Regions from separate parts of the Neorhizobium sp. LjRoot104 genome, predicted to be linked through region 1. Evidence: predicted binding sites of a transcription regulator. Region 1 holds the regulator's gene; each other region holds the start of a gene.

What was found. Region 1 encodes LexA, which represses DNA repair genes until DNA is damaged. Its sites were predicted from a motif close to TGTTCNNNNTGTGTTCNG; they were not measured.
Region 2: the regulator LexA is predicted to act here: its motif matches at 2,203-2,220, upstream of ACSQ8R_RS14500 (ATP-dependent helicase).
Region 3: the regulator LexA is predicted to act here: its motif matches at 2,083-2,100, upstream of ACSQ8R_RS09690 (ATP-dependent helicase).

Annotation. Positions count from the first base shown of each region.
Region 1 covers NZ_CAXURS020000001.1:1,425,887-1,430,084, forward strand. Annotated here, with positions in the region: gene ACSQ8R_RS07325 (ComEC/Rec2 family competence protein) at 1-2,276, shown strand, start outside; gene lexA (transcriptional repressor LexA) at 2,257-2,976, opposite strand; gene ACSQ8R_RS07335 (VOC family protein) at 3,176-4,048, shown strand; gene kdsA (3-deoxy-8-phosphooctulonate synthase) at 4,053-4,198, shown strand, end outside.
Region 2 covers NZ_CAXURS020000001.1:2,839,637-2,843,834, forward strand. Annotated here, with positions in the region: gene ACSQ8R_RS14490 (ABC transporter permease) at 1-970, opposite strand, end outside; gene ACSQ8R_RS14495 (iron ABC transporter substrate-binding protein) at 1,043-2,056, opposite strand; gene ACSQ8R_RS14500 (ATP-dependent helicase) at 2,224-4,198, shown strand, end outside.
Region 3 covers NZ_CAXURS020000001.1:1,905,650-1,909,847, reverse strand. Annotated here, with positions in the region: gene ACSQ8R_RS09690 (ATP-dependent helicase) at 1-2,043, opposite strand, end outside; gene ACSQ8R_RS09685 (efflux RND transporter periplasmic adaptor subunit) at 2,321-3,568, shown strand; gene ACSQ8R_RS09680 (efflux RND transporter permease subunit) at 3,565-4,198, shown strand, end outside.

The sequences.
Region 1 (4,198 bases):
ATGGCCATGGTTTCCTTTTTCTACCCGTTATCATCGGGGCAGGGGCTGCCTGCTGGTTCGCGCTGCCGCAGACCCCGGCTTTCTGGCCGTATTTTCTCCTCTTTTGCGTCTGCGCGATATTTGTGATCGCCTCACGCTACCGGTCCGGTGCCACGCACCTGTTGCCCCTTGCTTTCGTGCTCTTTCTCGGAGGCATGATGCTGGCGCAGTTCGAGACCTCGAGGCGGTCCACCGTCATTCTCGATACGCCGGTGACCACCGAGCTTGCCGGCGTGGTCGAGCGCAGGGAGATCGACGCCCAGGGCCGCTGGCGTTATATCGTCCGCATCGAGCGGACCTCCAATCCGGAGGTCAGGCGCCCACCGCAGCGTGTATCTCTGCTTTCAAGGTCCCGCCACGAGCCGGCCAAAACCGGCGAGACAATCGGCGGCCGCGCCCGCATTTCACCCCCGTCGGGACCCGCCCTGCCGGGCCTCAACGACTTTGCCTTCTCGTCCTATTTCGACGGCATCGGCGCGGTTGGATTTTTCTATGGAGCGCCGAAGACGCAGGCTGCCGCCCCTTCACCCCGGGGCTGGATTGCGGACGTCGAAACCCGACTTTTCGATCTGCGCAGCGCAATCGCAACCCGTATCCGCGAGACCGTGCCCGGAGATCCCGGCGCCTTTGCCGCGGCGATCGTCACGGACGAACGCCGGGCGATTTCCGAAGACACCACCGAGGCGCTGCGACTGTCGGGCCTCGCCCATATCGTCGCCATTTCCGGGTTGAACATGGCGCTCGCCGCCGGCATCTTTTTTGTCGGCGTACGCACCGTGCTTTCCGTCTTCACAGGCTTCGCCCAGGCCTATCCGGTCAAGAAGATCGCCGCACTCGGCGCCCTGACGATGGCGACGGCCTACTACCTGATCTCCGGTTTCGGCGTTTCGGCGGAGCGGGCCTATATCATGATGGCGATCATGCTGGTCGCGGTGCTCTTCGATCGGCCATCAATCAGCCTGCGCAATGTCGCGCTGTCGGCCCTGGTCATCATCGCCATGTCGCCCTCGGAAATCCTGGGCCCGAGTTTCCAGATGTCGTTTGCCGCCACCGCGGCCCTGGTCGCCGGCTACGCCCTCTGGAAACACAGGGCGGAAGGCCGCGATCCCGAACCTTTGCCGTTCCGTCACCCTGTGGTGACGCCCGTGCTGGCATCCTGGAATTTTGCGGCCGGCGTCTTCGTGACATCGCTGATCGGCGGCATCTCGACAGCAATGTTCTCGGTCGAGCATTTCCACCGTATCGCCGCCTACGGCCTAGCCGCGAACCTCGCCGCCATGCCGATCATCTCCTTCGTGGTCATGCCCGCCGGGCTGGCCGGCATGCTGCTGATGCCGTTCGGCCTCGATGCTCCCTTCATGAAGCTCATGGGCCTCGGCCTGGAATGGGTGATCGCCATCGCCAAGCACATCGCCGCCTGGGGCGGCGATGTCGGCACAGGGCGCCAGCATCCCTGGTTCCTGACCGTCTCGACCGCAGGTTTTCTGCTGCTGACGCTGTTAAGGACGAGACTGAGACTGATCGGCCTGCCGCTGATGGTGACCGCCCTGGTGCTTTCCTGGCATGAGCGGTCGATGCCCCTGCCGGATATACTGATCTCGGAAGACGGGACCACGGTCGCCCTTTTAGACGGGGAGAGGGTCGCCATCAATCGCGCCCGCCCGCCCGACTTCATCTACGACCAATGGAAGAGGGCTCTTTTGCTCGGCGATCCCGTCAAGCCTGAAATGTCGCCATCCAGGGACAAGCCGCCCGACGACAAACCGCTCGGCGACAAGCCTCCCGGCGAGAAAACAAACGAGCGGCGCGAACTGACCCCACCGGAACTCGAAACGGCAAGGTCGCAAATGAAACGAGCGCCTGCCGGCCGCTTCACCTGTCAACAGAAAGCCTGGTGCGCGGCACGCACGGGCAAGGGAATTGTTGTCGCTATCGAGGACGGCCGTTATGCCGGTGCCGCCTGCGACGCCGCCACTCTTGTCATAGCTCCGCGTGCCCGCTTCGACCAATGCCGGTCCGGCGCGCTGATGATCAATGGCGCCACGCTTCGCAAGGCGGGTGCCCTGGAGATTTCCCTCAACGAGGCGGCCGATATACGGCGCTGGAAGGTCCGTGCCGCCATGGAGGGCGAGGACCGCCCCTGGAGCCGGCACCGCCACTATGATTGGCGAAGCCAGGGGTTCGATAGGTCATTGCCGGAACCGCTCCGGCAGCTGATCAATGATACCGGCGGATGAGGCCGACGAGCTTGCCCTGGATCTTCACCCGGTCCGGCCCGAAAATCCGGGTTTCGTAGGCGGGGTTGGCGGCTTCGAGCGCGATCGAAGCGCCGCGGCGACGGAAGCGCTTCAGCGTCGCTTCCTCGTCGTCCACCAGCGCCACGACGATATCGCCCGGATTGGCCGTATTGCTGTTGCGGATGATCACGGTATCTCCGTCGAGAATGCCAGCCTCGATCATCGAATCGCCCTTGACTTCGAGAGCGTAATGTTCGCCGGAACCGAGCATTTCGGCCGGCACGGCGATGTCATGCGTATTGTTCTGGATCGCCGAGATCGGCACGCCGGCAGCGATGCGGCCCATGACCGGAACGGTGGTGGCGTTCGATACGTCGTCGTTGGCGGCCGGCTTCTGAGGTGCCGCGACGGGCTGCGGCTTGCCGAGGCTGCCCTCGATGACGCTCGGCGAGAAGCCGCGGCGGGGCTGGATGCTGGGCGAATAGGCTTCCGGCAGCTTGATGACTTCGAGCGCGCGGGCCCGGTTCGGTAGGCGGCGGATGAAGCCGCGTTCCTCGAGGGCCGTGATCAGCCGGTGGATGCCGGACTTGGACGCGAGGTCGAGAGCGTCCTTCATTTCGTCGAATGACGGCGGGACGCCGGATTCCTTCATGCGTTCGTGAATGAACAGAAGCAATTCCTGTTGTTTGCGCGTGAGCATCTTTTGGCACCCTCAGAGTCGGAAACAAATCCAGAACGGACACTATATGTTCCATATGTGTTCCGCAAGCCCCTAAAATTATGTGAAGTATGACGATTTTTCTTCATAGATGCGTGCCAGATATCTCGTGTCACACCACTTGCGCGGCGCGAGCCCGCTGCCAAAGTAGCTTTGCGATTCCAATTCCGGGGGCCCTCGCGTGAACGCAAGACCAATCGATCATCTCGTGCTGCCGGTGGCGGGACTTGCCGCTGCGCGTTCTCGGCTCACGAAGCTTGGTTTTACAGTTGCGCCCGACGCTTTTCATCCTTTCGGCACAGCCAATGCTTGCGTGTTCTTCTCGGATGGCAGCTATCTGGAGCCGCTGGCGCTTGCCAATCGCCGCCATGCAAGCGCTGCCGCCAAACGCGGTAACGTTTTTACCGCCCGCGATCTGGCCTTCCGCAAGGGGCGCGACAGGCAGGGGCTCTCCGCGCTCGTCATCGCCACGGGTGACGCGATGGCCGATCACGCGCGTTTCAAGATGCGTGGCATCTCGGCAGGCGACGTGCTTGAATTTTCCCGCGGCATGACCCTGGCCGACGGTTCCGAAACGCAGGCGAGCTTCCGGCTGGCTTTTGCGGGTGATGACCGCGCGCCGGATTTCCTGATGTTTTCGTGCCAGCGGATCAATCCCCTGCCGGCCGATCGCGACGAACTGGAGCGCCATTCCAACGCCGTCACGGGGCTGAGCGAGGTCATCCTGTCGGCATCGGCACCCTCCGATTTCGCCCCCCTGGCGGAGCAGGTGCTGCTGACCAAGGCCAAGCCGGAGGCGGCGTCGATCGAACTTGCCGCGGCCAATGCCCGCATCCGCATCCTGCAGGATCAGCAGCTCGAAGCGGAATTCGCCCTGCCGTCGATGCCGGGTGGCGAGGGGCTGCGCGGCCGGGTGATCATCTTCAAGACGACGGATCTTGCCGTGACAGAGATCACCCTTGCTGCTAATGACGTCGCATTCGTCCGCCGGGAGGGCCGTGTTCTCGTCTCGGCGGCGCCCGGCCAGGGTGTTTTGTTCGGCTTCGAGGAATAGGTTCATGGACGTTACCGCAAATTCCAGCGTCTCCGTAGGCGAAGGAGACGGCAAGGTGGTTTTCGCGCAGGACGCAAAACTGTCGCTGATCGCCGGCCCCTGCCAGATGGAGAGCCGCGACCACGCCTTCATGATGGCGGGCGAGCTGAA
Region 2 (4,198 bases), 1.4 Mb from region 1:
GCCACAGCGCCAGCCCGACCTCGTCGAGGCGCCAGACGTCGGCGCCGCCGGCGATCAGCCAGCGACCGAGGGTCAGCACCGGAATGCCGAGCGCAAACGCGGCCGTCACCGCAGGCAGGAGGAGAGCGACGTATTTCCACTTGCCGAGCCGAGCGATCTTCGGCCGGCGCGCGACGCCGGACCCGAGCCGCGCATACCGGCTGCGGCCACGCAGCGAGGCTTCGAGGCCGAGCAGCACGAAACAGCAGAGCACCAGCACCAGCGCCAGCATATAGGCGGCGACGCCGTTATAGGTCGATTGGAACTGGTCGATGATCGCGGTCGTGAACGTGTCGAAGCGGATCATCGCAAACAGCCCGTATTCGGCCAGCAGATGCAGGCCGATCAGCAGGGCGCCGCCGCAAAGTGCAAGCCTGAGCTGCGGCAGCACGACGCGCCGGAAGACCGCGAAGGGCGCCAGCCCCAGCGAGGCAGCCTGGTCTTCCAGCGCCGGATCGAGCAGCCGGAAGGCGGCCGAAAGGGGGAGATAGAGAAACGGGAAATAGGCGACGACCGAGATCGCCACCCCGGCTGCGAGGCCGTTGAAACCGGGCCATAGCCCGATCCATGCATAGGAATGCACGAAGGCGGGCACGGCAAGCGGCGTGACGCAGAGCCACGACCAGAACCGCGCCCCCGGCAGGTCGCTGCGCTCCGTCAGCCAGGCGAGCGCCACTCCGAGCACCGCGCAGATCGGGATGGTGAGGACGACGAGCAGGATGGTATTGGCCAGCAGTTCGCCGACACGCGAACGGAAGATCAGCTGCGAAGCCATGTCCCAGCCGGTCACGACCGCTGCCCATAACACGAAGCCGAGCGGCAAAAGCGCCAGCAAAGCCACCACGACGGCGATCGTCAACGTCCAGGACGATGCCGCCGGCAGGCGGGGTCGCGGCGCGATCGTGATCCTGGTCTCTGTGGTGGAAGTCATTGCCGGTCCGAAAATACGAGACATCGCAGGTACGCCCTGCGATGTCTCCTTGCAACTGTTATCGGCCGCTTTTCAGAGCAGGCCGGCGGCGGTCATCATGTCGGTGACCTTGGCGTTGTTGAGTGTCGAGGGTTCGACCTTCGGGGCCGCCAAGTCGGCGATCGGGGTCAGCATCTTGTTCGAGGCCTCGCCCTTGCCGACGGCGTATTCAAAGGAGTTGCCGTCGCGCAGGATCTTCTGCCCGCCCTTGCCGGTGACCCACTTCAGGAAGGCCTGCGCCTGTTCCTTGTGCTTCGACGAGGCGAGGATGCCGCCGCCCGAGATCGACACGAAGGCACCCGGATCCTGGTTCTTGAAATAATGCATGCCGATGTTCTTGGTGTTCTCGCCGGTCTTCGCCACGTCGCCGAAATAGTAGTAGTGGTAGATCAGCGCGCCTTCGAACTGGCCGGCATTGACCGCCTTCATGGCCGTCGAATTGCCGCGGATCGGGGTTGCATTTTCCTTCATGCCCTTCAGCCAGGCGGCGGTCGCTTCTTCGCCCTTGAGCTGCAGCAGCGCACCGACGATCGCCTGGAAATCGGCGCCCGACGGAGATGCCGTCCAGCGGCCCTTCCATTCCGGCTTGGCAAGGTCGAGCATCGACTTCGGCAGCTTGTCTTCGGTCAGCTTGGTCTTGTCATAGGTAAAAACGGTCGAGCGGGCGGCGATGCCGACCCAGTTGCCGTTGGCCGGATGGAAACCCGGCAGAACCTGGTCGAGCGTCGCCTTGTCGATCGGCGCAAACAGGCCCTTGCCGTCTACCAGCACCATGGCCGGCGAATTTTCGGTGAGGAACACGTCGGCCGGCGAGTTTGCGCCCTCCTGGACGATCTGGTTGGCGATTTCGAGATCGCTGCCCTGGCGGATGGTGACGGCGATGCCGGTCTCTTCCGTGAAGGCCTTCGCCCATTCCTTGGTCAGCCCTTCGTGCTGGGCATTGTAGATGGTGAGGCTGTCGGCCACCTGCGCCGAAGCCGGCGAGGAAAGGGAAAGAACGGAAAAGGCCAGGGCAACGCCCGCGGCCAAGCTGAATGAAGTTTTCAAGATCGCCTCCAAAATTTGACCCGGTTCTCTTAGACAAACAGGATTTACTTGGTCAAGTTAAGGCCTGTTCCCAAGTCCGTGATGCCGATGGAAAAACGCCGGGCCGGTGGAGGCAGGCGCAGGCGCACGAATCAGCTATGGCTAATTCGAACACATCGGGAACGGGCATGGCTGTTGCTTATCTGGAAAAGCTGAATGATGCACAACGGCGTGCGGTCGAGCACGGCTCGGACGTGCCCGAGGGCGGTCCGGCCGGGCCTTTGCTGGTCATCGCCGGCGCCGGTTCCGGCAAGACCAACACGCTCGCCCATCGCGTCGCGCACCTGATCGTCTCGGGCGCCGATCCGCGCCGTATCCTGCTGATGACCTTTTCCCGCCGCGCGGCTTCGGAAATGGCACGCCGCGTCGAGCGCATCTGCGCGCAGGTCATCGGAGCCAATGCCGGCATCATGACCGATGCGCTCGCCTGGGCCGGCACATTCCACGGCATCGGCGCGCGGCTCCTGCGCCTTTACGCCGACCAGATCGGCCTCGACCACGACTTCACCATCCACGACCGGGAAGATTCCGCCGACCTGATGAACCTGGTGCGCCACGAACTCGGCTTCTCGAAGACCGAGAACCGCTTCCCGACCAAGGGCACCTGCCTGCAGATCTATTCCCGCGCCGTGAATTCCGAAACGCCGCTTGACGAGGTGCTGAAACAGCATTTTCCGTGGTGCTCCGCCTGGGAGCCGCAGCTGCGCGAACTGTTCGCCTCCTATGTCGAGGCCAAGCAGGCCCAGAACGTGCTGGATTACGACGACCTCCTGCTCTACTGGGCGCAGATGATGAGCGAACCGGCGATTGCCGGGGATGTCGGCGGCCGTTTCGATCACGTGCTGGTCGACGAATACCAGGATACCAACCGCCTGCAATCGTCGATCCTGATGGCGATGAAGCCCGGCGGCATTGGGCTGACCGTCGTCGGCGACGACGCCCAGTCGATCTATTCCTTCCGGGCCGCGACGATCCGCAACATCCTCGATTTCCCGAACACCTTCGATCCGCCGGCGAACATCGTCACGCTCGACCGCAACTACCGCTCGACCAGCACGATCCTCGCGGCCGCCAACGGCGTCATCGATCTCGCCCGCGAGCGTTTTACCAAGAACCTCTGGACCGAGCGCCAGTCGGAGGAACGCCCCCGCCTCGTCGCCGTCAAGGACGAGACCGAGCAGGCCAACTACATCGTCGAAAAGATCCTCGAAAACCGCGAAACCGGCATGACGCTGAAACAACAAGCCGTGCTGTTCCGCTCCTCGCATCATTCCGGCCCGCTCGAAGTCGAGCTCACCCGCCGCAACATCCCCTTCGTGAAATTCGGCGGCCTGAAGTTTCTGGACAGCGCCCATGTCAAGGACATGCTGGCCGCGCTGCGTTTCGCCCAGAACCCGCGCGACCGCGTCGCCGGTTTCCGGCTGATGCAGCTCATCCCCGGCATCGGCCCGCAGACGGCCGGCAAGATCCTCGACGCGATCGCCGCCGATCCGGAACCGCTCGCAGCGCTGCAGGAAATCCCTGCCCCGCCGCGCTCCGGTGCCGACTGGCCCGCCTTCGTCGAGATGCTCGCCGCCGTCCGCAAGGGCGAAGGCTGGCCCTCCGAAATCGGCCTTGCCCGCCAATGGTACGAGCCGCATCTTACCCGCATCCACGAGGATGCCGAAACCCGCAAGGCCGACCTGCTGCAACTCGAACAGATCGCCTCCGGCTATACGTCCCGCGAGCGGTTTCTCACCGAACTGACCCTCGACCCGCCGGATGCGACCAGCGCCGAATCCGGCACGCCGCTGCTCGACGAAGACTACCTCATCCTCTCGACAATCCATTCGTCGAAGGGCCAGGAATGGCGCTCGGTCTTCCTCTTGAACTGCGTCGACGGCTGCATCCCGTCGGACCTCGGCGTCGGCTCGACCGCGGAGATCGAAGAGGAACGCCGCCTCCTCTATGTCGCTATGACGAGGGCGAAGGACCACCTGCACCTGATGACGCCGCAGCGTTTCTTCGTCCACGGACAGGCCTCGCAGGGCGACCGCCACGTCTATGCCGCCCGCACCCGCTTCATCCCGGCGACCTTGCTGCAATTCTTCGAAACCGCCGCCT
Region 3 (4,198 bases), 480 kb from region 1:
GTCGAGGAAGCGCGACGGCATGGTCGATTGCCACAGGCCGTGGATGCGGCGGTTGGAGACGAACCAGATATGGCAGCGGTGTTTGGCGCGCGTCAGGCCGACATAGGCGAGGCGGCGTTCCTCTTCGAGCCCCGAGCGGCCGCCCTCGTCGAGCGCCCGCTGGTGCGGGAACAGGCCTTCCTCCCAGCCGGGCAGGAAAACGGTGTCGAATTCCAGGCCCTTGGCCGAATGCAGCGTCATGATCGAGACGGCATCGAGGTTTTCGTTGGTCTCGGCATCCATGACCAGCGACACGTGTTCAAGGAAGCCACGCATGCTCTCGAAGGCTTCCATCGAGCGGACGAGTTCCTTGAGGTTTTCCAGCCGGCCCGGCGCTTCGGCCGTCTTGTCGTTCTGCCACATGGCGGTATAGCCGCTTTCGTCGAGGATCTGCTCGGCAAGCGTGGTGTGCAGGGTGTTTTCGAGCAGGCCCTGCCAGCGGCGGAAATCGGTGACCACGTCGAACAGCGCCTTGCGCGCCTTCGGCTTCAACTCGTCGGTCTCGATGAGATCGGCTGCCGCCTGCAGCATGGGGATGTCGCGGGCGCGGGCATAGTCGTGCAGGTAGCGCACGGTCGTGTCGCCAAGGCCCCGTTTCGGGGTGTTGACGATCCGCTCGAAGGCGAGATCGTCGGAAGGCTGGCAGACCATGCGGAAATAGGCCATGGCATCGCGGATCTCGAGCCGCTCGTAGAAGCGTGGGCCGCCGATGACGCGGTAGTTGAGGCCCAATGTCACGAACCGGTCTTCGAACTCGCGCATCTGGAACGAGGCGCGCACCAGGATCGCCATGTCGTTGAGCTTGTGCTTGCCGCGCTGTAGGTTCTCGATCTCCTCGCCGACAGCGCGCGCTTCCTCTTCCGAATCCCAGGCGGCATGCACCACCACTTTTTCGTCGTCGGGGTCGGAGCGGTCGGTGAACAGCGTCTTGCCGAGCCGGCCCTCGTTATGGGCGATCAGGTGGCCGGCGGCGCCCAGGATGTGTTCGGTGGAACGGTAGTTGCGCTCCAGCTTGATCACTTTCGCGCCCGGAAAATCCTTCTCGAAGCGCAGGATATTGTCGACTTCGGCGCCGCGCCAGCCATAGATCGACTGGTCGTCGTCGCCGACGCAGCAGACGTTCTGCGGGACGTCCTTCGGCCGCTGGGCGAGCAGCCGCAGCCACATATATTGTGCCGTATTGGTATCCTGGTACTCGTCGACCAGGATATAGCGGAATTTGCCGTGATATTCCTTGAGCAGATCCGGGTTCTTGCGGAAGATCGCGATCGGGTGCAGCAGAAGATCGCCGAAATCGCAGGCGTTCAGCGTGCGCAGACGGTTTTGGTAGGCGGCGTAGAGTTCGCGGCCCTTGCCGTTGGCAAAGGCGCGGGCATCGCCTTCCGGGATGTCGGCCGGCAGCAGGCCCTTGTTCTTCCAGGTATCGATCATGCCGGCAAACTGTTTTGCCGGCCAGCGCTTGTCGTCGAGGCCCTCGGCCTGGATGATCTGCTTGATCAGCCGCACCACGTCGTCGGTATCGAGAATGGTGAAGTCGGAGCGAAGGCTCGCGAGTTCCGCATGGCGACGCAGCAGTTTCACGCCGATCGAGTGGAAGGTACCCATCCAGGGCATGCCCTCGACAGCGCCGCCGACCAGAACGCCGACGCGTTCCTTCATCTCGCGTGCCGCCTTGTTGGTGAAGGTGACGGCAAGGATCTGCGAAGGGAAGGCCCGGCCGGTCGCGAGGATGTGGGCGATGCGGGTGGTCAGCACCCGCGTCTTGCCGGTGCCGGCGCCCGCGAGCACGAGAACCGGGCCGTCGAGGGTCTCGACCGCGTCGCGCTGTTCCGGGTTGAGGCCTGCGAGGTAGTCGGGCGCCCGGTGCTGGTCGCGGGCCGCCATGGCGCGCGCGGCGATGCCGAGGCCGCCATTGCCGGCAGCTTGCGGCGGGGCTTTACGCGGCGCCTGGGGGTGCTGCGGTTCTTCGTCGAAGAACGGAATGTCGTCGAAACTGTTCGTCATGCGGCCAATGTAGTGATTCGGACCTGAAAGACCAGAAAATGTTCTGCTTTCATTCCGACTGTTCACACAAGGCAAGGCCAAATTGTGAAGAGGCCGCCGGTTGCCCACTGCGAAAGCGGCGATTTTAGGAGTATATGTATGCTTCCGAGCTAACATATGCGTGAAATTTCGTGAGGTTACATTTTTGTAAGGTTGCCGAACACCCATTGCGTGAGCAGCCGCAAAAAAGGATAATCCCGGGCAATATGGCCTCTTGTTGCCGCCATCGGAGAATTGAATGCGGATTTGGAAACAGCTTCTGCTCTGTCTCGTAGTTCTGGCCGGAGCGCTCGGCCTGTGGGTCTACCTGGTGCCGAGCGCCGGCGGAACCCTTATAAAGATGGGTGTTCCCGGCGAAGTGATCGCCGCCGTCATTCCGAAATCAGCGGCCCAGCCCGCACCTGCTGCGGCGGGTGGTGCCGGCGGCAATGCCGCGGCGCGTTCGCAGGGCGAGGGCGGAGCACAAGGAGCCGCGCAGAATGGGCAGCGCGGGGCAGGCGGCCAAGGCGGCGGACAGGGTGGCGGCAATCGCGCCACGCTCGTCGTCGCCCAGCCGGTCGCGACCGGCACCGTCAACGACCGCCTCTCGGCGATCGGCAGCGGCGAGGCGATCCAGTCGGTCGTCGTCATGCCGCAGGCGTCCGGTACCATCAACGAGATCATGGTGACGTCGGGTCAGAAGGTCACCAAGGGCCAGGTTCTCGCCCGCCTTGACGACGAGGAGCAGACGATCGAGCGCGACAAGGCGCGGGTGGCGCTGACCAGCGCCCAGGAAAAATCCGCTTCCTACAAGAACCTTCAGTCATTCTCGCGTCTCGATGTTTTCGATGCGCAGATCGCCGAACAGGCCGCGAAGCTTGCGCTCTCCACCGCCGAACTCAATCTCCGGCGCCGCGATATCGTCGCACCGATCGACGGTATTGCCGGCATCGTCGCGGTCAATATCGGCGACAACGTCACTACCCAGACCAATGTCGTGACGATCGACGACCGCTCGGCGATCCTCGTCGATTTCTGGGCGCCGGAACGTTTTGCCGTCGCCATCGAACCGGGCCAGGCTGTCGAGGCGAGCTCGATCGCCCGTCCGGGCCAGGTGTTTTCCGGCAAGGTAGAAGCAATCGACAACCGCATCGATCCCGCCAGCCGCACGATGCGGATCCGTGCCCGGGTGGAAAATGCGGGGGACGTGCTGCGCGCCGGCATGGCCTTCAACGTCGGCATGCGCTTTGCCGGCGAAAGATATCCGGCGGTCGATCCGCTGGCCATCCAGTGGGATGGCGAAGGTTCGTATGTCTGGCAGGTCACGGACAATAAATCCGTAAAGACCCGGGTGCGCGTCGTTCAGCGCAATCCCGATGCAGTCCTCGTGGGCGCCGAGCTCAAGGAAGGCGACAGGATCGTGACCGAAGGTTTGCAGCGTGTGAGGGAAGGGGCGGCGGTCCGGATTTTCGGGGCGCCGGAAACGGCTGAGGTGGCGCGCCAATGAAGACGGAACTCCCAGGCGTTGGCCATGAGGACGACGGCAAGGCAGAGGCGGAGAAATCCGCGCAGAGCTTTACCGCCCTTTTCGTCCGCCGACCGATCCTTGCCGCAGTTCTGAACACGCTGATGGTCGTCGCGGGTCTTGCGGCGCTCGCCGGCGTCGAAGTGCGCGAACTTCCCGACGTCGACCAGCCGGTCATCACGGTGCGCACCAATTACGACGGCGCCTCGCCACAGACGATGGACCAGGAAGTTACCCAGGTCATCGAAGGCGCGGTCGCCCGCGTCTCCGGCCTCAAGGCGCTGTCCTCGCAGTCGCAGTTCGGCTCCAGCCGCGTGACGATGGAATTTTCCGACAGCGTCGATCTGTCGGAAGCGGCAAACGACGTGCGCGATGCGGTCGGCCGTGTCGTCAACCAGTTGCCGGACGATGCGGACGAGCCGCGCATCGTCAAGGCGGACGCCGATTCCGACGCGATCATGCGCCTTGCGGTCACCTCGTCGAAACTGTCGATGGAAGACCTCACCCAGCTCGTCAACAATGAGGTCGTCGATCGGCTCGCCGCCGTCGAAGGTGTGGCGGACGTCGATCTTTATGGCGACCAGGACAAGGTTTTTCGCGTCGATGTCAACC